2 regions of the Synechococcus sp. M16.1 genome follow, and region 2 is predicted to be linked to the other one. Evidence: predicted binding sites of a transcription regulator. Region 2 holds the regulator's gene; the other holds the start of a gene.
The links. The regulator HrcA, encoded in region 2, represses chaperone genes, less so after heat shock. The targets are predictions, from matches to a motif close to TTAGCACTCNNNNNNNNNGAGTGCTAA.
Positions count from the first base shown of each region.

Region 1: groES (co-chaperone GroES) is a predicted target of HrcA. The motif match lies at 9,053-9,079, and genes of this name have one in related genera.

Region 1 is NZ_CP047954.1:1,639,856-1,651,603, forward strand. Features, by position in the region: gene SynM161_RS09495 (DUF1818 family protein) at 1-222, opposite strand, end outside; gene SynM161_RS09500 (DNA-directed RNA polymerase subunit omega) at 233-460, opposite strand; gene SynM161_RS09505 (hypothetical protein) at 503-787, opposite strand; gene SynM161_RS09510 (Hsp70 family protein) at 850-2,424, shown strand; gene SynM161_RS09515 (hypothetical protein) at 2,526-3,371, shown strand; gene SynM161_RS09520 (ferredoxin-thioredoxin reductase variable chain) at 3,402-3,623, shown strand; gene pyrR (bifunctional pyr operon transcriptional regulator/uracil phosphoribosyltransferase PyrR) at 3,607-4,158, opposite strand; gene gpmI (2,3-bisphosphoglycerate-independent phosphoglycerate mutase) at 4,266-5,903, shown strand; gene secG (preprotein translocase subunit SecG) at 5,903-6,133, shown strand; gene SynM161_RS09540 (hypothetical protein) at 6,402-6,821, opposite strand; gene groL (chaperonin GroEL) at 6,977-8,611, opposite strand; gene groES (co-chaperone GroES) at 8,689-9,000, opposite strand; gene atpD (F0F1 ATP synthase subunit beta) at 9,224-10,687, shown strand; gene atpC (ATP synthase F1 subunit epsilon) at 10,762-11,172, shown strand; gene SynM161_RS09565 (30S ribosomal protein PSRP-3) at 11,342-11,748, opposite strand, start outside.
Region 2 is NZ_CP047954.1:1,896,723-1,908,470, reverse strand. Features, by position in the region: gene bchM (magnesium protoporphyrin IX methyltransferase) at 1-381, opposite strand, end outside; gene SynM161_RS10900 (N-acetylglucosamine-6-phosphate deacetylase) at 409-1,608, opposite strand; gene purE (5-(carboxyamino)imidazole ribonucleotide mutase) at 1,620-2,174, shown strand; gene SynM161_RS10890 (oxidoreductase) at 2,171-2,800, shown strand; gene SynM161_RS10885 (AI-2E family transporter) at 2,822-3,907, shown strand; gene cysC (adenylyl-sulfate kinase) at 3,867-4,511, opposite strand; gene SynM161_RS10875 (translation initiation factor) at 4,543-4,869, opposite strand; gene trpB (tryptophan synthase subunit beta) at 4,969-6,225, shown strand; gene hrcA (heat-inducible transcriptional repressor HrcA) at 6,236-7,210, opposite strand; gene SynM161_RS10860 (rhodanese-like domain-containing protein) at 7,210-7,566, opposite strand; gene SynM161_RS10855 (DUF3352 domain-containing protein) at 7,620-9,200, shown strand; gene sixA (phosphohistidine phosphatase SixA) at 9,178-9,666, shown strand; gene SynM161_RS10845 (citrate synthase) at 9,680-10,870, shown strand; gene nuoH (NADH-quinone oxidoreductase subunit NuoH) at 10,898-11,748, shown strand, end outside.

The DNA of each region.
Region 1 (11,748 bases), 260 kb from region 2:
CCACACGCCTCGATCCAGCTCCAGCTCGATCGATTCCTCGGGCATCAGTTGGTCAACCAGACCCCTGTGCTGCTGCTCCAGGGTTGCCACGAGATCCACCAGATCCCGCCACTCCGGCTCGGTCAACTCAAACGCCCAGCGTTCTCCTCCGATAAGAACGCAATACTCGCCGCGGGAGGGGTCGTGCGACACCCGCCAACCGTCCCCCTCCTGCTGGATCACAACCGATGGATCAACCAGGCAGCAAATCGGGCTGGTCTTGCTCGTCGCTCAATTCCACGATGGCCCGCTGCACCGGCTTGACGCTGGACTCCTCCAGCAGACCGTCAAAGTCGTCGAAGCGGCGCTGCTTGGCCCGGAAGGCAATACGCACCGTCGTCAGATAACGGTTGCTTGATTGACGAATCAAGCTTTCGCCACGTTTGGCGAGATCCTTGGAATCGACTCCGGCCGAAAGCACAGGCTTCTAGATCAAACAACTTGAGACTAAGCGGTGGCCGTCTCAGGCCAGCTGGTCGGTGTGAAAGGGCACGTGCATGGGGTAAGCCCGCTGACGGGAGCCTGGAACCCGCAACACGATCTGGCGCCCCATTCCCAAGGCCGCCAGGGGCAAGCGCAGATCACCGACCAAACCACTCAATTCCTCGAGATGTGCATCGTCGATGCACTCGATGCGGATGCTGCCCCAGCTGCGACGCATGCGACAGCTCCGCAGCGGCTCCAGCCTCTCCTGCAGTTCAGGATCTTCCCGGTAAAAGGAGAAGATCAGCTGTTGCAATCGATCCATCGCCGCCAGTCCCCCTAGTCTCATCCTGACTTCACCGTGCCCTGAGCACGGTCAGAGATCGCGTGGGCGAAGAAAAGCTTCAGCATTCAGACCAACGGGGCGGAACACTCGCCATCGATTTGGGCAGCACCACCACGGTGGTGGCCTATCAGGGAGCGACATCCACAACAGCCGATCTGCTGAACCTGCCCGCCATCTGCAGCCGGGCCGGTGAAATTCCCAGCCTGGTGTGGGAGGCATCCCAACGCCCCCTGATTGGCCGGCAGGTGCTCGAGTCAGGCCTCAATGACTCCGTGGACAGACGTCTGCATCGCGACTTTAAGGGCCGCATCGGTCAAGCGGATGCACCAGAGCAGGACGTAGCCCGCTGGGCTGGAGAACAGCTGCTTCAACAGATCTGGAGCCGGCTCCCCAGCGATCTCCCGGTGGAGCGGCTGGTGCTGACCGCCCCGGTGGAGTGCTATCGGGCGTATCGCAGCTGGTTGCTGCAGGCCTGCACCACGCTGCCGGTGGCCGAGATCGCCCTGGTGGATGAACCCACAGCAGCCGCCATGGGTGCAGGGCTTCCCGCTGGTTCCACTCTGCTGGTGGTGGACCTGGGCGGAAGCACCCTGGATTTGGCCCTGGTGGCTCTGGAAGGAGGGGAAGGTCGTGCTGCACCGATCGCCCAACTGCTGCGGCTGGGGGGGCGCAGCCTCGGGGACAACAGCCGCCAGATGCTGCGCACAGCAAAGGTTCTGGGCAAAGCGGGGCTGCGCCTCGGGGGCCGTGACATCGATCGCTGGATTGTGGACCGCTGTTGCCCGGGTCAACCCGCCAGCACCCCCCTGCTCAATGCTGCCGAACGGCTCAAATGCCGGCTGAGCGACACCGCCTTGGCCGAACGCGAGCCCCTGATGGAGTTGGCGGTGGATGAGCGGGAGCATGTGCTCCGCCTGTCGCGCAGCGAACTCAACGCGCTTCTGCTGGAGCGCGGCTTCGGAGACGCCCTCGAACAACTGCTGGAGAGCTGTCTCGCCGGCGGTCGCCGCAACAACTGCAGCCTTGAAGATCTGGAGGGCGTGGTGGCCGTCGGAGGCGGTGCCCAGCTGCCCCTCCTGCGCCAGTGGCTCTCCGAGCACACGGCGCCAGCGCCCTTGCTCACCCCGCCACCGGTGGAGGCCGTGGCCCTGGGTGCACTTCAACTCACGCCAGGGGTCGCCATTCGGGATGTGCTGCAACACGGCGTTTCCCTGCGTTTCTGGGATCAGCGCAGCAACAGCCACCGCTGGCATCCCCTCTTCGTGGCCGGTCAACCCTGGCCGAGCCCCGCCCCCCTGGAGCTGGTGCTGGCCGCCAGCCGCACCGGCCAACGCAGCTTGGAGCTGGTGCTGGGAGAGCCCATCCCCCAGGGGAGCCACAGCGTGGTCTTCATCAATGGTTTGCCGACCCTGCAGGAGCAGACCGCCGGGGAGGTCTCCCATCAGCCTTGGCCTGGCATCGAGCTGGTGCTGCCTCTGGAACCCGCCGGAGAGCAGGGCGAAGACTGCCTGCGGCTGCGCTGGAGCATTGATCAAGATGCGCAGCTTCAGCTGGAGATCAACGATCTGCGTTCAGGTCGGACGTGGTCCCAGTCAACGCTGGGGGCTGTCCGATAAGACCGACCCATAAAGACCGTCCGATAAGACGTCCGTCCACAGGCCCTTGGAACGGGAGCCGTCACTCCATAAAACAGAACCAACGTTCAGCTCCACCCTTCGTGGCGGCACCGCGTCAACTGCTGCTTCGGCTCTGGGGTGTTGGAACCCTGGGATTGGTGCTGGCGATTGCGACAGGTGCCTATTGGTGGGAACAACAACTGCCGAGGCGGCTGCAGAGCGCCCTCGCTGCCAACGACTACGAGGCCTGCATCCGCACCAGTGAGCAACTCGCCTCCCTGCGCTGGTTGGGGGAGGGCGCACCGGAGGAGCAGGCCCTCTGCCGCCAGAAGCACGCCGAACATCTCTGGGACCAAGGCGATTCGATCGCTGCCCTCACGCTGCAGAAACAATTGGTCGCATCGGGCCATGGCGACCTTGCCCTCCATCGCAAAACCCTCGAACGCTGGCGCCAGGCTCTGATGGATCAGGCGATTGCTCTGTTTCGTGAGGGAGACCTGCAGCAGGCACTCGCGTTGCTGGATCCCCTTAAAGGCAGCGCGCGCAGCTCCATCAGCCAACTCAGTGCAACGCTGATGGAGATCTGGAACCGCAACCAATTGGAACAGCGTCGGCTGGTTCAACTGGTGGAGCAAGAACGCTGGTGGGAGGCCTTGGACAGCCTCAACAAACTCGACCATCCCTGGTGGCAGCAGCGGACAAGTGCCACCCGTCAAGAGGTGGAGAGTGCCATTCAGGCCCTCGATGAGGCTCAGCAACACCAACAGCACCTAGCGGTGCGTGCCGACGTCATCAGCGGTGATCGGCTGGATGCCGCTGTCGAGGATCAGTTGCTCCAAGGTCTGGACCCCTGGACGGCCTTTTCGATGGGCTGCAGCGACCTTGGCGGTCGCGTCGAAGAGGACGGACCGGAAAGTTTCTGTCGACGCTCGTCCCCAAGCCCGTGACAAGATGAGTCCGTGGATGACTCAGGTGCAATGCAGGCGGGCGACAGGGTGACGGTGGAGGCATCCGTCGTTGTGTTCAACCATCCCGAACACCGGGGCAAAGCCTTTGACATGAAAGGGCAGACCGGAGAGGTGGCGAACGTTCTCAATGATTGGAGGGGTCGGGTGATCAGCCCAACGCTTCCTGTGATCGTTGCCTTCGGCCGCTACAAGGCCCATTTCCGCGCCGACGAACTCAAGCCTGCCGGCTGAATCGGCTGAGGAACACCCCCTCCTCACCATCAACATCCCTGAGGCGGAGCTCGATGGTTTCGCTGCGTCGGGTCGGCACAACGCGACCACAGAAATCAGGCTGAATCGGAAGCTCCCGATGGCCTCGATCCACCATGGCCAGCAACATCACCCGCTGCGGCCGCCCCCAGCTCTGCATGGCCTCCAGGGCGGCACGCACAGTCCGCCCCGTGAAGATCACATCGTCCACCAGAATCACCTGGCGGTCCTCAATGCTGGTGGGGAGAGTCGTGAGCTGGGGCAGACGGGTGCCGATGCGCTCCAGATCATCGCGATGGAACGTGGGATCAATGGCCCCCTGGGAGATGGCATGACCTGTCAACCGCTCCAATTCCCGCGCCAAAACCCTGGACAACTGAACGCCGCGGGTGGGGATCCCCAACAGCATCAACCGACGGCTGTCTTCGGCGCTCTCCAACACCTGCGACGCCAAACGCGACAGCGTTAGACCAAGCTCACGCTCCGAGAGAATTTCGATCCGTTCAGGGTCGGCCATGGAGGATTGAGCGCTGCGGGGTGTGGGAATTGGCTGAAACTGCAGCTTGAGGGCTGGCGTGGCGTTAAGTTGATTCTGCAAGAGTCCTTAAGAACCGTCGGTCGCGGGTGAACGTGGGGAAAAGCACTACCAACGGTTCAGGACGCTCCGGGACAGTGGCACCGGTCGTTCTCGCCATTCTTGATGGCTGGGGTTACAGGAACGCAAGCGAGCACAACGCGATTCAGCAAGGCGGCACTCCTGTGATGGATGCCCTGTGGCATGCCTATCCACACACCTTGATTGAGGCCAGTGGCTCCCATGTGGGCCTCCCCGATCAACAGATGGGTAACTCTGAGGTGGGCCACCTCACCATCGGAGCCGGCCGCATCATTCGCCAAGAGTTGGTGCGAATCAGCGACACGGTGCGCAGCAACCAACTGGGCGACACGCAGGCACTCAAGGAATTGGCAGAGCGCACCCAAGGTCGAGGCGGCACCTTGCACCTGCTCGGCCTCTGCTCCGATGGGGGCGTCCACAGCCACGTGGACCATCTCTGTGGACTGATCCAGTGGGCAGCGGACAGCGGCATCTCTGATGTCGCCGTGCATGCCATCACCGATGGTCGCGACACACCGACCCAGAGCGCACCGGGATACATCAGCCAGGTGGAAGCGGCCCTGAGCCGAAGCGGCGTTGGCCAGCTCGCCAGCCTCTGTGGCCGGTACTGGGCCATGGACCGGGACCAGCGCTGGGAGCGGATCGAAAAGGCTTACAACCTCTACACCGATCCCAACATCGCCGTCGACAGCCGAACGGCAGACCAGGTGCTGGCGGAGAGTTATGCCGGAGACATCACCGATGAATTCCTCGAACCGGTGCGGCTTCAGAACAGCCTCATCAAAGACTGTGACAGCGTTCTGGTGTTCAACTTCCGACCCGATCGCGCCCGCCAGATCGTGCAAGCGCTCTGCCTCCCCGATTTCAAGGGCTTTGAGCGCAGCCACACGCCGGAAGTGGATGTGGTCACCTTCACCCAGGTGGAACAAGACCTTCCCGTTCAAGTGGTCTTCCCCCCCGAGCCGCTCGACCAACTGTTGGGGCAGGTGGTGGCAGACGCTGGGCTGAAGCAGTACCGCACTGCAGAAACAGAAAAGTACCCGCACGTCACGTACTTCATGAACGGTGGCATCGAACAGCCACTGGCGGGAGAAGACCGTCACTTGGTGCCCTCGCCGAGGGTCGCCACCTACGACCTCTCACCGGCGATGTCGGCGGAGCAACTCACCGACAGCTGTATTTCAGCCATTGAGAAGGCGGACTATTCGTTGATTGTGATCAACTACGCCAACCCCGACATGGTGGGGCACACCGGTGTGATGGAGGCCGCCAAGGAAGCCATCCAAACCGTGGATGCCTGCATTGGCCGGTTGTTGGATGCGGTGGGACGCCAAGGCGGAACCATGCTGATCACGGCTGATCACGGCAATGCCGAATTGATGAAGGGTCCGGATGGCCAAGCCTGGACAGCTCACACCACCAATCCTGTGCCTGCGATCCTGATCGAAGGAGAACGGCGCAAACTGCCTGGCCATGGCAACGCCATCACACTGCGCGATAACGGGGGGCTGGCCGATATCGCTCCGACGTTGCTGCAAATTCTTGACCTTCCGCAACCGGCTGCCATGACTGGCCAAAGCCTGATTGCCCCCATGTCCAACATGGACCCCACCCCCAAGACCGCTCGCCTTCCTCTTTCCGTTTGATGCTCACCTCAATTTTGTCCTGGAGCTGGATCGGCACCGGCCTTCTGTTGATCGTCTTGGTGCTGCTGCATAGCCCCAAAGGTGATGGCATGGGTGGCTTGGCGGCAAGCGGCAGCTCCATGTTCAGCAGCGCCAGCAGCGCCGAAGCAACGTTGAACCGTCTGACATGGACATGCCTGGCGTTGTTTTTGTCCTTGGCTGTGATCCTGAGTGCTGGCTGGTTGAACTAAACCAACCCGCTCACAAACTCAATTTCCAGCACACATATTTTGAAGACAGCTTCAAGCTGATGGTCGTAATGCTGTTCATCAACTTGCCGCTCTGTTCCGATCAATTTTGCGACCAGAAGCCACACAAGAAAGCACTAATCAAGAAAACTGAGCCACGACTGAGGCGGTATTACAAGATCAACAAACCAAGAATTCTTCAAGCAGCCTGAATGGATGAGAGCCCTAGCGGCCTTGAACTTAAGCCGTGAGACTTCAGATTCCAGAAACATTACTCAGGGCTTTGCAACCCTGATTTCAGAAAAGCAATTTCCTTGTAGACCCGATCAAGCTCGTACAACGTTTTTGTTTCCTTCTTTTCAAGGATTTCAACCCGCTTCAACAGATCCTCCAACAACTTGTTTTGCAAAGATTCAACCTGAACTTGCCTTTTTTGCACGCCTTTTGAGGGAGCAGAAGCCGTGCTGGCCGGGGAAAGAATGCCTCCATCCGTTTCGACGTACAACAAGGCAAGACGCTCCAACACCTTGGAGTAGGCCTTGTCTTGTTGTCGGCAAAGGGCTTTGAAACGCTGCAGCGTCTCTGGAGCGAACTGGGCGGCGAAAGCTCCGGGGCGCTGGGGCATTTGTCCCGACACATCGATACACAGCAAGACGTTAGCCGGTACCTCTCCGCACCCCGAATCCTTCATGACCGGCAACCAACGCCGGCCCCCAGGCGCCACATATCTTGTAAAAACTAGTTCTTACAAGACAGCATCCGAACATAAAAAAGAGGCCCCGCAGGACCTCTTGGCATGACTTGAGTTGGGGTGATCGGGTGGTCTCCCGACCACCCGAAGGTCGATCAGTAGTCGAAGTCGCCGCCGCCCATGCCGCCGCCGGCAGGAGCTGCTTCCTTCTTCTCAGGCAGATCAGCCACGATGCACTCGGTGGTGAGCACCATGCCAGCAATGGATGCGGCATTTTGCAGACCGGAGCGGGTCACCTTGGCGGGATCTACGATGCCGGCAGCCAGCATGTCGACGTACTCGCCGGAGGCAGCGTTGAAGCCTTCGGCACCAGCGCGAGCCTTGACGTTCTCAGCCACAACAGCGCCGTTGGCACCTGCGTTTTCAGCGATGCGCATCAGCGGAGCGGTAAGAGCAGCAGCCACGATGTTGGCGCCGATCAGTTCCTCACCGGACAGGCTGGAGGCTGCCCACTGCTCCAGGGCCGGAGCCAGGTGAGCCAGGGTGGTGCCACCGCCAGGAACGATGCCTTCCTCAACAGCCGCCTTGGTGGCGTTGATGGCGTCCTCGAGACGGAGTTTCTTGTCCTTCATCTCGGTTTCGGTGGCTGCACCCACCTTCACCACAGCCACGCCACCGGCCAGCTTGGCCAGGCGTTCCTGCAGCTTCTCCTTGTCATAGGTGGAGTCGGTCTCGTCCATCTGCTTCTTGATCTGTTCGCAGCGGGCGCCGACAGCCGCCTCGTTGCCCTCGGCAACGATGGTGGTGGTGTCCTTGTTGATGGTGATGCGACGGGCGGTGCCCAGCATCTCGAGCTTGGCGTTCTCCAGCTTGAGACCGGCATCTTCGGTGATCAGCTGACCGTTGGTCAGCACAGCCATGTCTTCCAACATGGCCTTGCGGCGATCACCAAAACCAGGAGCCTTCACAGCGGCCACGTTCAGCACACCGCGCAGACGGTTCACCACCAGAGTGGCCAGGGCTTCCTTCTCGATGTCCTCAGCAATGATCAGCAGAGGCTTGCCGGTGCGGGCGATTTGCTCCAGCACGGGCACCAGATCCTGCACCAGACCGATCTTCTTGTCGGTGAGAAGGATGTAGGGCTCGTCGAGGACGGCTTCCATCCGCTCGGTGTCGGTGGCGAAATAAGGGGAGATGTAGCCCTTATCGAAGCGCATGCCCTCGGTGACCTCGAGTTCGGTCTCCATGGACTTGCCCTCTTCGAGGGAAATCACACCTTCCTTGCCAACCTTGTCCATGGCATCGGCAATCATCTTGCCGACTTCTTCATCGTTGCCAGCGGAGATGGTGCCGACCTGAGCGATGGCATTGCTGTCAGCGATGGGCTTGGCCATTTCCTTGATCTTGCTGACCAGGAAATCGGAAGCCTTGTCGATGCCCTTCTTCAGGGTGATGGCGTTGGCACCGGCAGCCACGTTGCGCAGACCCGCCTTGACCATGGCGTGAGCCAGAACGGTGGCGGTGGTGGTGCCGTCACCTGCGGCGTCATTGGTTTTGGAGGCGGCCTGACGGATCAGAGCAACACCGGTGTTCTCGATGTGGTCTTCGAGCTCAATCTCCTTGGCGATGGTGACGCCGTCATTGATGATCTGGGGTGCACCGAACTTCTTCTCGAGCACCACGTTGCGGCCCTTGGGACCAAGGGTCACGGCAACAGCTTCGCAGAGGATGTCGATGCCTTTTTCGAGAGCGCGACGGGCGTTCTCGTTGTAGATGATGCGCTTTGCCATGGAAGGCGGTTCCTAATGAAGAGGATGGTTAAAGGAGGCTGAGTTGAGGCTCAAGCCGCAATGCAGCAGGGCTGATCTCAGTTGACGACAGCCAGGATGTCCTTCTCGGACAGCAGCACGTATTCATCGCTGCCGAGCTTGATGTCGGTGCCGGCGTACTTGCTGTAGAGGACCTTGTCGCCCACACCAACTTCGGGAGCCTGACGGCTGCCGTCGTCGTTGCGCTTGCCGGGGCCCACCTGAACCACTTCACCCACCTGGGGCTTTTCTTTGGCGGTGTCAGGCAGAAGGATGCCGCCGGCAGTCTTCTCTTCGGATTCAGAGACCTTGACGAACACGCGGTCGCCGAGGGGTTTAACGGTCGAGACGCTGAGAGAAACAGCAGCCATGGGTACTTGCAGGAGCAGGGACAGGGCGCAATGCGCCAAGCATCGACGCGAGTTGGCACTCGATGCCGATGAGTGCCAACGTATGCAAGCGACCACCCCCTGGGCCATACCCCAAGCTGTGCGGGTGACCGAACCGGGGGGGGTGCAACCACAGCGGTGGTATGGTTGCGCCGCTCTGAATGGGTCCGAGCGCGCAGCGCCTGTTCCCGCAACTCTCCTTCCTATGGTCGCTTCTGCTCCTGCATCTGCTGGCACCAAGGGTGTGATCCGTCAGGTGATCGGCCCGGTTCTGGACGTGGAATTTCCCGCCGGGAAACTGCCCAAGATCTATAACGCCCTGCGCATCGAGGGGAAAAACCCCGCAGGTGACGACGTCGCTCTGACCGCTGAGGTTCAACAGCTTCTGGGTGATCACCGGGTTCGTGCCGTTGCCATGAGTGGCACCGACGGTCTGGTGCGCGGTATGGAAGCCGTTGACACCGGTGCACCGATCTCCGTGCCCGTGGGTGAAGGCACCCTCGGCCGCATCTTCAACGTGCTGGGCGAGCCCGTAGACGAGCAGGGCCCCGTCAACACCACGGCCACCGCTCCCATCCACCGGGATGCCCCCAACATCACTGAGCTTGAGACCAAGCCCAAGGTGTTCGAGACCGGCATCAAGGTGATCGATCTCCTTGCTCCCTATCGCCAGGGCGGCAAGGTCGGCCTGTTCGGCGGCGCCGGCGTGGGCAAGACCGTGCTGATTCAGGAGCTGATCAACAACATCGCCAAGGAGCATGGCGGTGTGTCTGTGTTCGGTGGTGTGGGTGAGCGCACCCGTGAGGGCAACGACCTCTACGAGGAATTCAAGGAATCCGGCGTGATCAACGCCGACGACCTGTCCAAGTCGAAGGTGGCCCTCTGCTATGGCCAGATGAACGAGCCCCCCGGCGCCCGGATGCGCGTGGGCCTCTCCGCTCTGACCATGGCTGAGCACTTCCGCGACGTGAACAAGCAGGACGTGCTGCTGTTCGTGGACAACATCTTCCGCTTCGTGCAGGCCGGCTCCGAGGTGTCCGCACTGCTGGGTCGCATGCCTTCCGCTGTGGGCTACCAGCCCACCCTGGGCACCGACGTGGGTGCCCTGCAGGAGCGTGTTGCATCCACCGTTGAAGGTTCGATCACCTCGATCCAGGCCGTTTACGTGCCTGCTGACGACCTGACCGACCCCGCACCGGCCACCACCTTTGCCCACCTCGACGCCACCACGGTGCTGAACCGTGCCCTGGCTTCCAAGGGCATCTACCCCGCTGTGGATCCTCTGGATTCCACCAGCACCATGCTCCAGCCAGCTGTGGTGGGTGACGAGCACTACCGCACCGCCCGCGCCGTGCAGTCCACCCTGCAGCGCTACAAGGAACTGCAGGACATCATCGCGATTCTTGGTCTCGACGAACTGTCGGAAGACGACCGTCGCACCGTGGACCGTGCCCGCAAGGTGGAGAAGTTCCTCTCCCAGCCTTTCTTCGTGGCTGAAATCTTCACCGGCATGCCCGGCAAGTACGTGAAGCTGGAGGAGACCATCGCTGGTTTCAACCAGATCCTTTCCGGTGAGCTGGACAGCCTCCCCGAAGCCGCCTTCTACCTGGTGGGCAACATCGAGGAAGTGAAAGCCAAGGCCGAGAAGATCGCCGCCGAAACCAAGTGATCCCTGCGGGGGTGTGATTCACACCCCCGATCACGTGTTTCTCGACAGTCCGTTCTCTTTTCGAACCAAGGTTCATGTCCCTCACCCTCCGCGTGCTGGCAACAGACCAGAACGTCTTTGATGGCAGCGCCGACGAGGTGATCCTGCCCAGTACTACCGGTCAACTCGGCATCCTGCCCGGCCACATCTCCCTGCTCACCGCCATCGACATCGGTGTGCTGCGGGTGCGTGCCAACGGTGCCTGGAACTCCATCGCTCTGATGGGTGGTTTTGCCGAAGTGGATGCTGATGAAGTCACCGTTCTGGTGAACAAGGCCGAACTGGGCAGCTCCATCGATGCCGCTGCCGCCGAAGCCGCTTTCCAGAAGGCCTCCACCGTGGTGGCTGGCATGGAAGGCCAACCTGCTTCGCCGGAAAAACTCAAGGCGCAGCAACAGCTGAATGAAGCCCGCGCTCGCCTTCAGGCCAGCAAAACCTCCGACTGATTCATCCCCCTGTTTCAAGGATGACGTCGCAAAAGGCCAGGGGTTAGCGCCCCTGGCCTTTTTTGTGGTGTGGTTTGTCCGTTCGTTTTCCCAACACCAGCCAAGCCACAGGAAGGCATAAAAAAACCTGCCCGAAGGCAGGTTTGCATCATCAAATTGAAAAGCGGAATCAGGCGGTACCGCAGAAGGTGACTTCGGGGAACTTGGCCTTGGCCTCGTCGAGGCTCTTGCCTTTGCCCTCTTCCTGCCAGTAGTTGATCACCTCAGTGGCCTGGTTGAGCACTTCAACCCGCTCGTTGTCGGTGATCCAGCTCTTGCCTTCCAGTTCGGTCTTCAGGCTTTCCCAGGCATCCTCACGGGGCCAGAAGAAGTAGGAGGTGAGGGGGCTGGGGCCACCGCCAACGATCTGATCAACCGCAAGGGCCACGTTGTCGGGAAGCCAGAGGATCTTCAGCAGGAAGCGGCCCTCATCGGCCTTGGGGGTGTAACCGGAAGGAACACCATCGGCATCGATGGTGGCCGTGGCCAGAGCCGCGGCGGCGCCCTTCAGCACAGGACGGCCTTCAGCTTCGCTGG
Region 2 (11,748 bases):
GTCGCTGGCGAAGAAATTCAGCTTGGCCATGTCGAGGCCGGCCTCGCGGGCCCGGCGCTCGGCTTCCTGGGCCATGGCCTCGGAAATGTCGCTGGCGCTGATGGAACCGGCCCCCATCGCCGCCAGCGGCAGGCTCAGGCTGCCAACACCGCAGCCCGCGTCGCAGAAGCTCGCCTGGCTGAGTTCACCGCTCTCCTTGATCCAGGCCAGCACCTCATCCACGGTCTTCTGGTGACCGATGCGGATGTTGCGCTGCACCTTGTTCACGTCGTCGCTGTCGCTGTAGATGCGGTTCCAGCGGTCGAAACCCGTGGTTTCGAAGTAGCCCTTCACTTCCTTTTTCTCGGCCTGTTTCTGCTCCAGCAGCTGATCGGGGGCCATGGCGGAAGGGTTTGCGTCGGCGGGATCCTAAGCAGCGCAGGCCCAGTGCAGCTCACCCTCCTTCAGCTGCCAGCGCAGCAGTTGCGTCAGTGGCCGTCCCATCAGGGCATCCATGCACCCCGTTGCATCGCCGATCACCCGCCGCGGTGCCACCGTGGCGCTCCAGATCGCAGCACCGGGGGCTTCACTCCAGCGGGCCAGCCGTTTCACCCCCTCCAGTTGCGGCAGGGTCACTCCCGCCAGGGTGCCGTCATCGAGGCGGCAGGTGCCGTTCTCCACCAGCAGCACCCGCTCGTCCCAGCGGTGCTCCCCGTCGGCCAGGCCGTAGGGGGCCAGCGCATCGCTCACCAGCACCGTCTGCTCCGGTGCCAGCCGTTGCAACAGCATCGCCATCGTGGGGTGCACGTGCACGCCATCGGCGATCAGCCCCAGGGCCACCCCTCCACGCCTGCAGGCTTCCCCAAGAGGGCCGGGTGCCCGGTGGTGCAACCCAGGCATGGCATTGAAGGCGTGGGTGAGCATGGCCACCCCCTGATCGAACCCGGTGCTGGCCTGTTCGGCCGTGGCGGCGCTGTGCCCCAGGGCCGCGCTGATGCCCAGCTCCCGCAGTCGCCCGATCACCGCAGCGGCTCCCTCCAGTTCGGGGGCCAGGGTGACCAAGGCAATCTCCGTTTCGAACCCACCGATTCGTTCCTCGAGAGCCTCCAGGCTGGGGCTGGCCAGGTGTTCACGGGGATGGGCACCGCGGCGGGCTGCGGCCAGAAAGGGGCCCTCCAGATGGGCCCCCAGCAGCCGGCAACGGCCGGGTTGATGCAGGTCCCGCGCTTGCCGCAGCACGGCCAGGGCCCGGCGCAGCGGCGCGATGCCACAGGTCACCAGGGTCGGGGCGATGGCTTCGACCCCATCGCGCCACAACAGCTCAAGGAGTTGCACCAGCCGGGGCAGATCTGCCTCGCTCAGTTCCGGGAAGGCCAGTCCCAGCCCGCCGTTGATCTGCAGGTCCACACCCCGGGGGCTGAGCCAGTTGCCGTTCCAGTCCGCATCAGTTTGTTGAGCCTCCTGTTGCGCAACTTGTTGAGCCACGCCGCCCATCGCCTCGATGCGGCAGATCCGACCCTGTTCGTCCAGTTCGATGGCATAGCGCTGGTCTCCGTCCCCCGGCAGGGGACCCGGCAGTCGAATGTTGGTGATCCGGTGCATCAACGCAACACTGGCTTCTGCAGCCATGGGGGGAGACGATGGCAGTCTTGCCCCTCTGCGTTGTGCCGCCAGTGCTTCCCCGTGTTGCCGTTGTGATGGGCAGTGACTCTGACCTGCCCACCATGGAACCCGCCGCCGCCATCCTGCGCGAGCTGGGGGTGGAGGTGGAGGTTCGGGTGCTCTCGGCCCATCGCACCCCCTTGGAGATGGTGAACTTTGCTCAAGCGGCCCGGGGTCAGGGGTTTGGGGTGATCGTCGCCGGCGCCGGCGGGGCCGCCCATCTCCCCGGCATGGTGGCCGCGCTCACCACGCTGCCTGTGATCGGCGTTCCGGTGAAAAGCCGGGCGCTGTCCGGGGTTGATTCCCTCCACTCGATCGTGCAGATGCCGGGGGGGATTCCTGTGGCCACCGTCGCCATCGGTGGAGGACTCAATGCCGGCTTGCTGGCGGCGCAGATCCTCTCGGTGGGCGACGCTGGCTTGGCTCAGAAACTTGATGAGTACCGCAGCAGCCTCCACGATGCTGTGGTCGCCAAGGATGCGCGCCTGGTTGATCTGGGCAGCACGGATTACCTCTTCCGGATGAATTCATGAGTGTTCCCGTTCGTTCCACCCTGCGATCCACGCTGCTTTGGGCGGTGGTTCCGGCGCTTGTTGTTTATGCGGTTGCGCTGGTTTGGAGCGCCTCAGAGGGCATCAGCGCCAAATTGGTATTGAGGGATTTGGCCCAGTCCTGTAAGGCACCTCTTGGCGAAGGTTTCCTTTCCAGCGTGGGCTATTTGCTCTGGATGGCGGCCGCGGCCATTGCTCTATTCGCAGCGTCCACCCGGCAAATCCAAGGCTCCGTTTTGAACCGTCAATTCGCCTTCTGTGGGGGTGGTTTTTCGCTCTGGCTCTGCCTGGACGACATGTTCTTGGTGCATGACCGCTATCTGGGCCAGTTGTTTTTGTACATCACATACGCCTTTTTTACCGGGTTGCTGTTGTTCCGATTCCGTGGCCCTCTGCGGCGTTTCGGTGGTGACACCTTTCTCATGTCAGTGGTGTTGTTGGGTCTGTCGGTTCTGACCGATGAACTCCAGTGGCTGTGGCCGAATTCTTACGAGACGGTGCAGATCTTTGAAGAGGGATTCAAGTTCCTTGGGATTGCCGCCTGGCTCAGTTTTTGGTGCCATTACGTCAGTTCAGCCTCCAAGCCGGCTTCCTTTGAGCAGCACTAACCGATTCGCTTCATCGTTTCGATGACGCCCTGGCCGGCCTGGTTGCGGCTTGGTCTTCTGCTGCCTGTACTGGGCTTGAACGCCTTTGTGCTGAAGCGTTTGCTGGTGCAGTTCGCTCCATTTCCCGGGTTGTTCCTCACCGCGGCTTTGATCGCATTTTTGTTGGATCTGCCCTGCCGCTGGCTCGCGCAACGGGGTCTTCCCCGCGCCTGGGCCATCGTCAGCGTGGTCCTGCTGACCTTGGGGCTCTTGGCCTGGGCGGCTGTGGCCCTCGTGCCGCTTCTGATCGAACAGCTCAGCCAATTGCTTACTGCCTCGCCGTCTCTGCTTACGGCGGCGGAGCAGTGGATCGATCGGGGTCAGCTCTGGGCGCTGGACCATGGCCTGCCGACGGATTTCGCTGATCTCAGCAGCGATCTGGTGGCCCAGTTCAGCCGTTTGGCGACGCAGTTGAGTCAACGCCTTTTGGGCCTGTTGGGGGCCACGGTGGGCACCACGATCAATGTGGTGATCGTGCTGGTGTTGGCGGTCTTCCTGCTGCTTGGGGCAGATCCGATCGTCGACGGTCTGGCCCGTTGGCTGCCCGACCGTTGGCGGGATCTGGTGCAGACGACCCTCGAGCGCACCTTTCGCGGCTATTTCGCCGGTCAGGTGGTGTTGGCTCTGATCCTCAGTGGTGGTCAGCTCCTGGTGTTCACCGCCCTGAACATTCCCTACGGCGTCTTGTTCGCCGTGCTGATCGGCTTCACCACCCTGGTGCCCTATGCCAGTGCCGTGTCGATCGTCTCGGTGAGTGCGGTGCTGGCGGTTCAGGACCCGCGCACAGGCCTTGAGTTGCTTGCCGCGGCGATTGTGGTCGGTCAGATCGTGGATCAGGTGATCCAACCGCGGCTGATGGGCAGCATCGTGGGGTTGCAACCGGCCTGGTTGCTGATCGCCTTGCCCGTTGGCGCCCGAGTGGGCGCCCTCTATGGCGTGGGCGATCTGCTGGGCCTGCTGTTGGCGGTGCCGGTGGCCAGTTGCATCAAAACCCTGGCGGATGCCGCCAGGGCTGGTGACGTCGACCTCAGGCGGCCGGAATCACCCCACGCTCCTGGAGCGCTTTGATTACCAGCTCCACGGAGTCGGCCAGATCCTGCTTGCCGGTGTCGATCTTCAGTTCGGGCGTTTCCGGTGCTTCGTAGGGGCTGGAGATGCCGGTGAATTCCTTGATCTGCCCCGCCCGTGCCTTGGCGTAGAGGCCTTTGGGGTCGCGGGATTCGCAGACCTCGAGGTCTGCGGCGCAGAACACCTCGAGGAAGTCACCGTCCTCCACCAGGTCCCGGGCCTTGTCCCGGTCTGCACGGAAGGGCGACACAAAGGCGGTCAGCACGATCACGCCCGCATCCAGGAACAGCTTGGCCACTTCACCGATGCGGCGGATGTTCTCCTCACGGTCGGCATCGGAGAAGCCCAGGTCTTTGCAGAGGCCGTGGCGGATGTTGTCGCCGTCCAGCACATAGGTGGCGAGTCCTCGCTCGAACAGGGCTGCGTTGACGGCATTGGCCAGGGTGCTCTTGCCGGAGCCGGAGAGTCCGGTGAACCAAAGAATGGCGCTGCGGTGACCACGCTGGTTCGAGCGCTCGTCGCGGCCCACGGAGGCCTCATGCCAGGCGATGTTGGTGGACGCACCTTTGTTGGTGAGCTCTCCGTAGGTGGGGCTGGCGGTCATGGCCACAGCAAGAAGTGGCGGCCATTCTCCCTTAGCCCCCAGCCCGTTTCGGCCGGTATCCCTCCTTGCTGAGCAGCTCGAGCGCCAGATCCACCTGATCTCCTTGCAGTTCGATCACGCCTTCCTTGGCGGTCCCGCCACTGCCGATGCGTGTTTTGAGCTTCTTCAGCAGCGCCTTGAAGCCTGCAGCATCCAGCTCCAGGCCCCGGATCACCGTCACGGTTTTGCCACCTTTGCCACCACGGGTGGGCTGCACCCGCACCATTTGCTGCGCCTTGGCTGCGGGCTTCGCCGCAGGGCCGCTCGGTCGCTGCAGGCTCTCGGCACTGCTGAATTCCTGCCAGCCTCCCTTCGGCATCCACCTGTCGCAACCGGCTTGCATTGTCGATGAGCGCCGATGCGGCGCCCCATGGCGTGACCGCCTGCTTACGCTGAGCCGACGCTCCGCCGTGGATCCGTGACCAGCACCCTGCCCAACGCCAGCACTCCGGATCCCTCCCGCCTGCAGCCAGCGGTGCGCCCAGGTGCCCACGGTCGCTTTGGACGGTTCGGCGGTCAGTACGTGCCCGAGACCCTGATGCCGGCCCTGGCGGAACTGGAGCAGGCAGCGGCCCAGGCCTGGAACGATCCCGCTTTCACCGCCGAGCTCAACCGCCTGCTGAAGAACTACGTCGGCCGGGCGACACCGTTGTATGAGGCCGAGCGTCTCACCGCCCACTACCGCCGCGCCGACGGTGGCCCCCGCATTTGGCTCAAGCGGGAAGACCTGAACCACACCGGTGCCCACAAGATCAACAACGCCCTGGGGCAGGCCCTTCTGGCCCTGCGAATGGGCAAGAAACGGATCATTGCCGAGACCGGTGCGGGGCAGCACGGCGTCGCCACGGCCACGGTCTGTGCTCGCTTCGGCTTGGAGTGCGTGATCTACATGGGCGCTGAAGACATGCGCCGTCAGGCCCTCAATGTCTTCCGCATGCGCCTGCTGGGCGCCACGGTGCAACCGGTGACGGCCGGAACCGCCACCCTCAAGGACGCCACCAGTGAAGCGATCCGCGACTGGGTGACCAACGTCGAGACCACCCACTACATCCTTGGATCCGTCGCAGGGCCTCACCCCTATCCGATGTTGGTGCGGGATTTCCATGCCGTGATCGGTGAGGAGTCCAAGCAGCAGTGTCAGGACGCCTTCGGCCGGCTGCCAGACGTGCTGATGGCCTGCGTTGGCGGTGGCTCCAATGCCATGGGCCTGTTCCATCCATTTGTGCAGGACACATCCGTGCGGCTGATTGGTGTTGAGGCCGCCGGTGATGGTGTGGCCACCGGTCGCCACGCCGCGACGATCACCGAGGGCCGTGCCGGTGTGCTGCACGGCGCCATGAGCCTGCTGCTGCAGGACGGAGACGGTCAGGTGATGGAGGCCCACTCCATCAGTGCAGGCCTCGATTACCCCGGAGTGGGGCCGGAGCACAGCTACCTGCGGGAGATCGGGCGTGCCGAGTACGCCGCAGTCACCGACCAACAGGCCCTCGATGCCCTGCGCCTTGTGAGTGAGCTTGAGGGCATCATTCCGGCCCTGGAAACCGCCCATGCCTTCGCCTGGCTTGAGCAGCTTTGCCCCACCCTGGCCGATGGCACGGAAGTGGTGATCAACTGCTCAGGCCGCGGCGACAAGGACGTCAACACCGTGGCGGAGAAGCTGGGGGATCAGCTCTAAGGAGCGGGCCTCAGGCCAGCAGCAATTCCAGGTGCCGGGCCACCCGCTGCACGGCGGCTCGGGCCGTGGCATAGGCCATCCGCATCGGCCCCACCAGGGCCACATGGCCGAGCCCCTCGTTGCAGCGGTATGGAGCCTGAACCACAGCACAGGCCTCCAGGGCTGGCTGAGGATGTTCGTCGCCGATCCACACCCGTGCGGATTCACCGCGGCTGATCAAGGTGGCTGGTTGGTCATCGATCAGTTCCAGCAGCGGCCGAAGGCTTGAGGTGCTTTCAAATTCCGGTTCGCTCACCAGCCTGGAAAGGCCATGCACCACCACCTGTGTGGAATTGGCGGGGGTGGGCTGCTCAAGGGCGTTGCGCAGCACAGCGCCGCTGCGTTGCAGCTGCCTGGGCAGTGCGTCCCAGTTCAGGTCGCCCTGCTCGAGCTGGGCCGACGCCCAGCGTTCCATCGCGGTGAGTTCGGCTTCAGCCCCGTGGGGCAGACGCAGGTTGAGGTGGCTGGCACGGCCATTGGCTTCCACCAGCATCACCAGCAGTCGATCACCGCTGGGCACCAAACGAATCGTCTCCAGTTGCTGGTTCTCGTGCTGCGGTTGGGTGATCAGGCTCATCAGACCGGTGAAATCCGTCAGCCGCCGGGCCAGATGCATCAGCAGGTCGTCCAAACCGGCCCAACGAAGACTGAGGCCGGTGAGCTCCCGTTCCAGGTGTTGAACAGCGATGCCGGGTTCCGGCAGCAGCGCATCCACGTAGTGCCGGTATCCCATCGGACTGGGAACGCGTCCGGCGGAGGTGTGCGGTTGATGCAGCAGTCCTCGGCGCTCAAGTGCCCCCATGGCGGAGCGAACGGTGGCGGAGCTGGCGGGGATGCCGAAGCGTTGCACCAGGGTGCGGCTGCCCACCGGCTCCATCGTGTCGACGTAGTGGTGCACCGTCGCCTGAAGCACCTGTTCTTGCCGAAGGGACAGGGGCTTGCTCATCAGTAGCGGGGAACTCTTGGATCCACCTGAAGGCTCCAGGCATCAATGCCTCCTTCAAGGTTCCACACCTCAAGGCCCCAGGGTTGGTCCAGCAGCCACAGGCCGAAGTGGTAGCTGCGCACGCCGGCATGGCAGACCACCACGACGGGTTGATCTGGGTTGAGGTCGGCCTGCAGTGTTCCAAGCCATGCATTGGATTGGCTCAGGGGGCGGTGCAGCACCGCACCGGGGAAGGCAGCGATCGCAAGCTCAGCCTCCTCGCGCACATCCACCAGCTGCGGTGACGGTCGCTCGCTTTGCAGCCATTGCTGCAGTTCAGAGGCTTGGATTGGTTGTGGTTGTTGGGATTGGCCCATGGCGCCATTCTGCGGTGATGGACAAAGATGAGGCGACTCGAGACCGCCGGCCCATGAAGGCCCGCCCCTTCCTCAGCGCTGCCGGCGCTGTGCTGTTGTCGCTGATTTTGCTGGCCGTTGGCCTGCTCTGGACCATGAACCGCCAGAGCCCCCTGCAGCTGGCAGAGCAGCCGTTGCATCTGCCTCGGGCGGCCCGGTTTGTGCCTCGGGATGCTGACTTGTCCCTCCATTGGTTGGCCGATCCAGGACGGTTGCCGGCCTATGCCCAGGCCGTTGCCCCTGCCTCCCAACGCCGCGATGCCCGTGATGGCGCCCGGCAGTGGCGCGAAGGGGTCTTTGCTTTGGCGGGCCTCCAGTTCGGTCTTGAGCTGGAGCCCTGGCTTGGCGAGGAGGTCAGTCTCACCCTCACCGATGGTGATTCCAACGCCGGTTGGGTGTTGGCTTTGACGAGTCGGGATGACGACGGCGCCCGGCGTTTTCTGCAACGGTTCTGGCAGACCCGCAGCCTGGCGGGCACCGACCTGCAGATCAGCAGCTACCGCGGTATCGGTGTGATCAGCGGTCAGGGAGCGTTGGTGGGGCAGGACCCCCAACCCCTGGCTACGGCCCTGATTGACGACGATCTGCTCCTCGTGGCCTCAGGCCGGGGTGTGCTGGAGCAGGCACTCGATGTCTCCCAGCTTCCGGATCAGCATCAGCTGGGCGATCAACGCCTGCAAGCTCAGGTGGCTGAGCTCGGCGAAGGCGTGGCTCTGCTCACGGCATCTCCCCACGCCCTTGAGCATTGGCTGCAGCTGCCTGAGCTGGTGGCCCAACGGGACGATCTGAGCGGACTCGTGGCATCACTGCGACCGGAGGGTTCAACCCTGGCGGTGGATGGGCGCCTCGGGTTCCGGCAAGCCCTTGGTACCGACCCCTGGCCTGGGCTCACGGATCTGACGGCGTCGGCGGGCGGCCATGCCCGCTGGCTGGCTCAGCTGCAGAGTCCAGCCCGTTTGTTGGATCCCAGCGAAAGCCATCCGCTGGCCCAATGGTTCGCTCCGGTGCTGAAGCAGTACTTGGCGGACCAGCCGGCGGCCGATGCTGTTGTGGGGGCCGATGCTGGCCCTCTCCTCTGGCAGGACCAACCCGAGGGCTGGCTGCTGGCCACCCGCCCGCAAACTCCCGCCAGGGATGCGGTGGATGCGCGTTTGCAGGAGCAGGGTCTGACCCGTTCTGAGCTGGAGGGGGATGGCGAGGTGTTGAGCGTGTGGACGCGGCTGGTGCGCCAGCGGGGACGCCAGCCTGGGGTGGATGCTCAATTGGCCGTGGCTCAGGTGCGCTCGTCTGCGCTGAACTGGTGGGGCGAGTCCTTGATGGCTCTGGCGCAGCGTCAGAACGGGCGTGCCCTCCAGCCCCGCTTGAGCCAGTGGCAGGAGCTCACAGCCTCCGCCCAACCAGCGCAGGCCCTCCTGCTGGCGGATGAGCCGGCCCGCGCACTGTTGGGGCAATGGCGGCCTTGGGCCCTGCTGCAGGTGATGGCGGGGCGACCGCTTCAGGATCAGGTCCGCGGCCTTGCGGTGGCCGTCGACGTTGATCGTCAGGAGCAAGGCAGTACCGAGATTCCCTTGCATGCCCGGCTCGAACTCGGCTGACCTGGTTCTGTTGCGGCATGGCATCGCCGAACCCCGCCAGGCGGGCCAGGACCATCCGGATCGCCCCCTGACCGCCGCTGGCCGTCAGCGAACCCAGCGGGTGATGGCGGCCCTCGTGCAACGGGGGCTGCGCGTGGATCGATTGCTGTCCAGCCCCTATCGCCGGGCTCTGCAAACGGCGGAACTGGCGTTGGAGGCGGGGCTCGCTTCTGAACTCGCGGTGGATGAACGGCTCCAGCCGGGAGGGGACCTCAACATGCTGGTGACCGCCTTTGATCAACGGCTTGGCTTGGTCGGTCATGAGCCGGATCTAGGAGATCTGGCCTGCGGTCTTCTGGGGTGTGCCCCGGGATCCCTGGTGCTGAAGAAAGCCGGCGTGATTCAGCTGCGTCGTTCCGCGGGCCAGTGGCAGTTGAAGGCCTTGCTTCGGCCAGCACTGTTGATTGACGATTTAGGTTGCTCTTAGAGGCAATCAGGCGGTGGCCCAGCAGCAGATAGGCGACCTGCGCCATGCGCGGACCGGGATCGAACTGCGTCCAGGCCTGGATGGCGTGCCGGCCACCCAGTCGGCGATCTGCGACATCGATGGAGAGCAAGGGCTGCTCACCTACCGCGGCTATCCGATGCAGGATCTGGCGGCCAACAGCAGTTTTCTGGAAACGGCTTATCTGCTGATCTGGGGAGAGCTGCCCAGCCGCGACCAGCTTGCGGAGTTTGAGCACGCGGTGCAGATGCACCGGCGGGTCAGCTTCCGGGTGCGGGACATGATGAAGTGCTTCCCGGCCAGCGGCCATCCGATGGACGCGCTGCAGTCCAGTGCTGCTTCCCTGGGGCTGTTCTATTCGCGCCGGGCGATCGACGACCCGCAGTACATCTATGACGCGGTGGTGCGGCTGATCGCCAAGATCCCCACGATGGTGGCCGCTTTTCAGCTGATCCGCAAAGGCCAGGACCCAATCCAGCCCCGGGATGATCTGGCTTACTCCGCCAATTTCCTCTACATGCTCACCGAACGTGAGCCGGATCCCCTGGCGGCGCGGATCTTTGATCGCTGCCTGATGCTCCATGCCGAGCACAGCCTCAACGCCAGCACCTTCAGTGCCCGGGTCACCGCCAGCACCCTCACCGACCCCTACGCCGTGGTGGCTTCAGCCGTGGGCACCCTGGCGGGCCCACTCCATGGCGGCGCCAATGAAGATGTCCTCGCCATGCTCGAGCAGGTGGGCAGTCCCGAGAACGCTGGCGCTTTCCTGGATGAAGCCATCGCGGCCAAGCGCAAAATTATGGGCTTCGGCCACCGGGAATACAAGGTGAAGGATCCCCGTGCCGTGATCCTGCAGGCCCTGGTGGAGGAGATGTTCGCCAGCTTCGGCCATGACGACCTCTACGACGTGGCCCGGGCGATCGAAGCAGAAGCAGCGTCCCGTCTCGGCCCCAAAGGCATCTATCCCAACGTCGATTTCTATTCGGGCCTGGTGTACCGCAAGCTCGGCATCCCCAGGGATCTGTTCACGCCGGTTTTCGCCATTGCCAGGGTTGCCGGCTGGCTGGCCCATTGGCGGGAGCAGCTCGGGGCAAACCGGATTTTCCGGCCTTCGCAGATCTACTCCGGATCCCAGCCACGCTCCTGGATGCCCATTGAGGAGCGCGTCTCGGCTCCGGCCGCCTAAGTTGCACCCACTTCCGTCGACACCATGGTGAGTCCGGGATTGGACCTGGAATTGAGCTTTAGCCAGGCCCTGCAAGGGTTTGGCTTCTCCCCGGAGGTGGCGAGGCTGCTTTGGCTGCCGCTGCCGATGCTGCTGGTTCTGGTGGCTGCAGTGGTGGGTGTGCTGGTTTCTGTGTGGCTGGAACGCAAGATTTCCGCCGCTGTCCAGCAGCGAATCGGTCCGGAGTACGCCGGTGCCCTGGGCGTGCTTCAGCCCCTGGCTGACGGCCTCAAGCTGCTCGTCAAGGAAGACATCATCCCGGCGCGGGCCGACAGCCTGCTGTTCACCCTCGGCCCGGTGCTGGTGGTGGTGCCGGTGATCATCTCTTGGCTGATCATTCCTTTCGGCCAGAACCTGCTGATTAGCAATGTGGGCGTGGGGATCTTCCTCTGGATCGCCTTCAGCAGCATCCAGCCGATCGGCTTGCTGATGAGCGGCTATGCCTCCAACAACAAGTACTCGCTGCTCGGTGGGCTGCGGGCCGCGGCTCAATCGATCAGCTACGAGATTCCCCTGGCTCTGGCGGTGCTGGCCATCGTGATGATGACCAACTCGCTGAGCACGGTCGACATCGTGGGTCAGCAGACCGGTGCCGGAATCTTGAGCTGGAACATCTGGCGCCAGCCGGTGGGCTTCCTGATTTTTTGGATCTGCGCCCTGGCCGAGTGTGAGCGGCTGCCCTTCGACCTTCCCGAAGCTGAGGAAGAGCTGGTCGCCGGCTATCAGACCGAGTACGCGGGCATGAAGTTCGCCCTCTTCTACCTGGCGGGTTACATCAACCTGGTGCTCTCGGCCGTCCTGGTCAGCGTTCTGTATCTCGGTGGTTGGGGCTTCCCGAT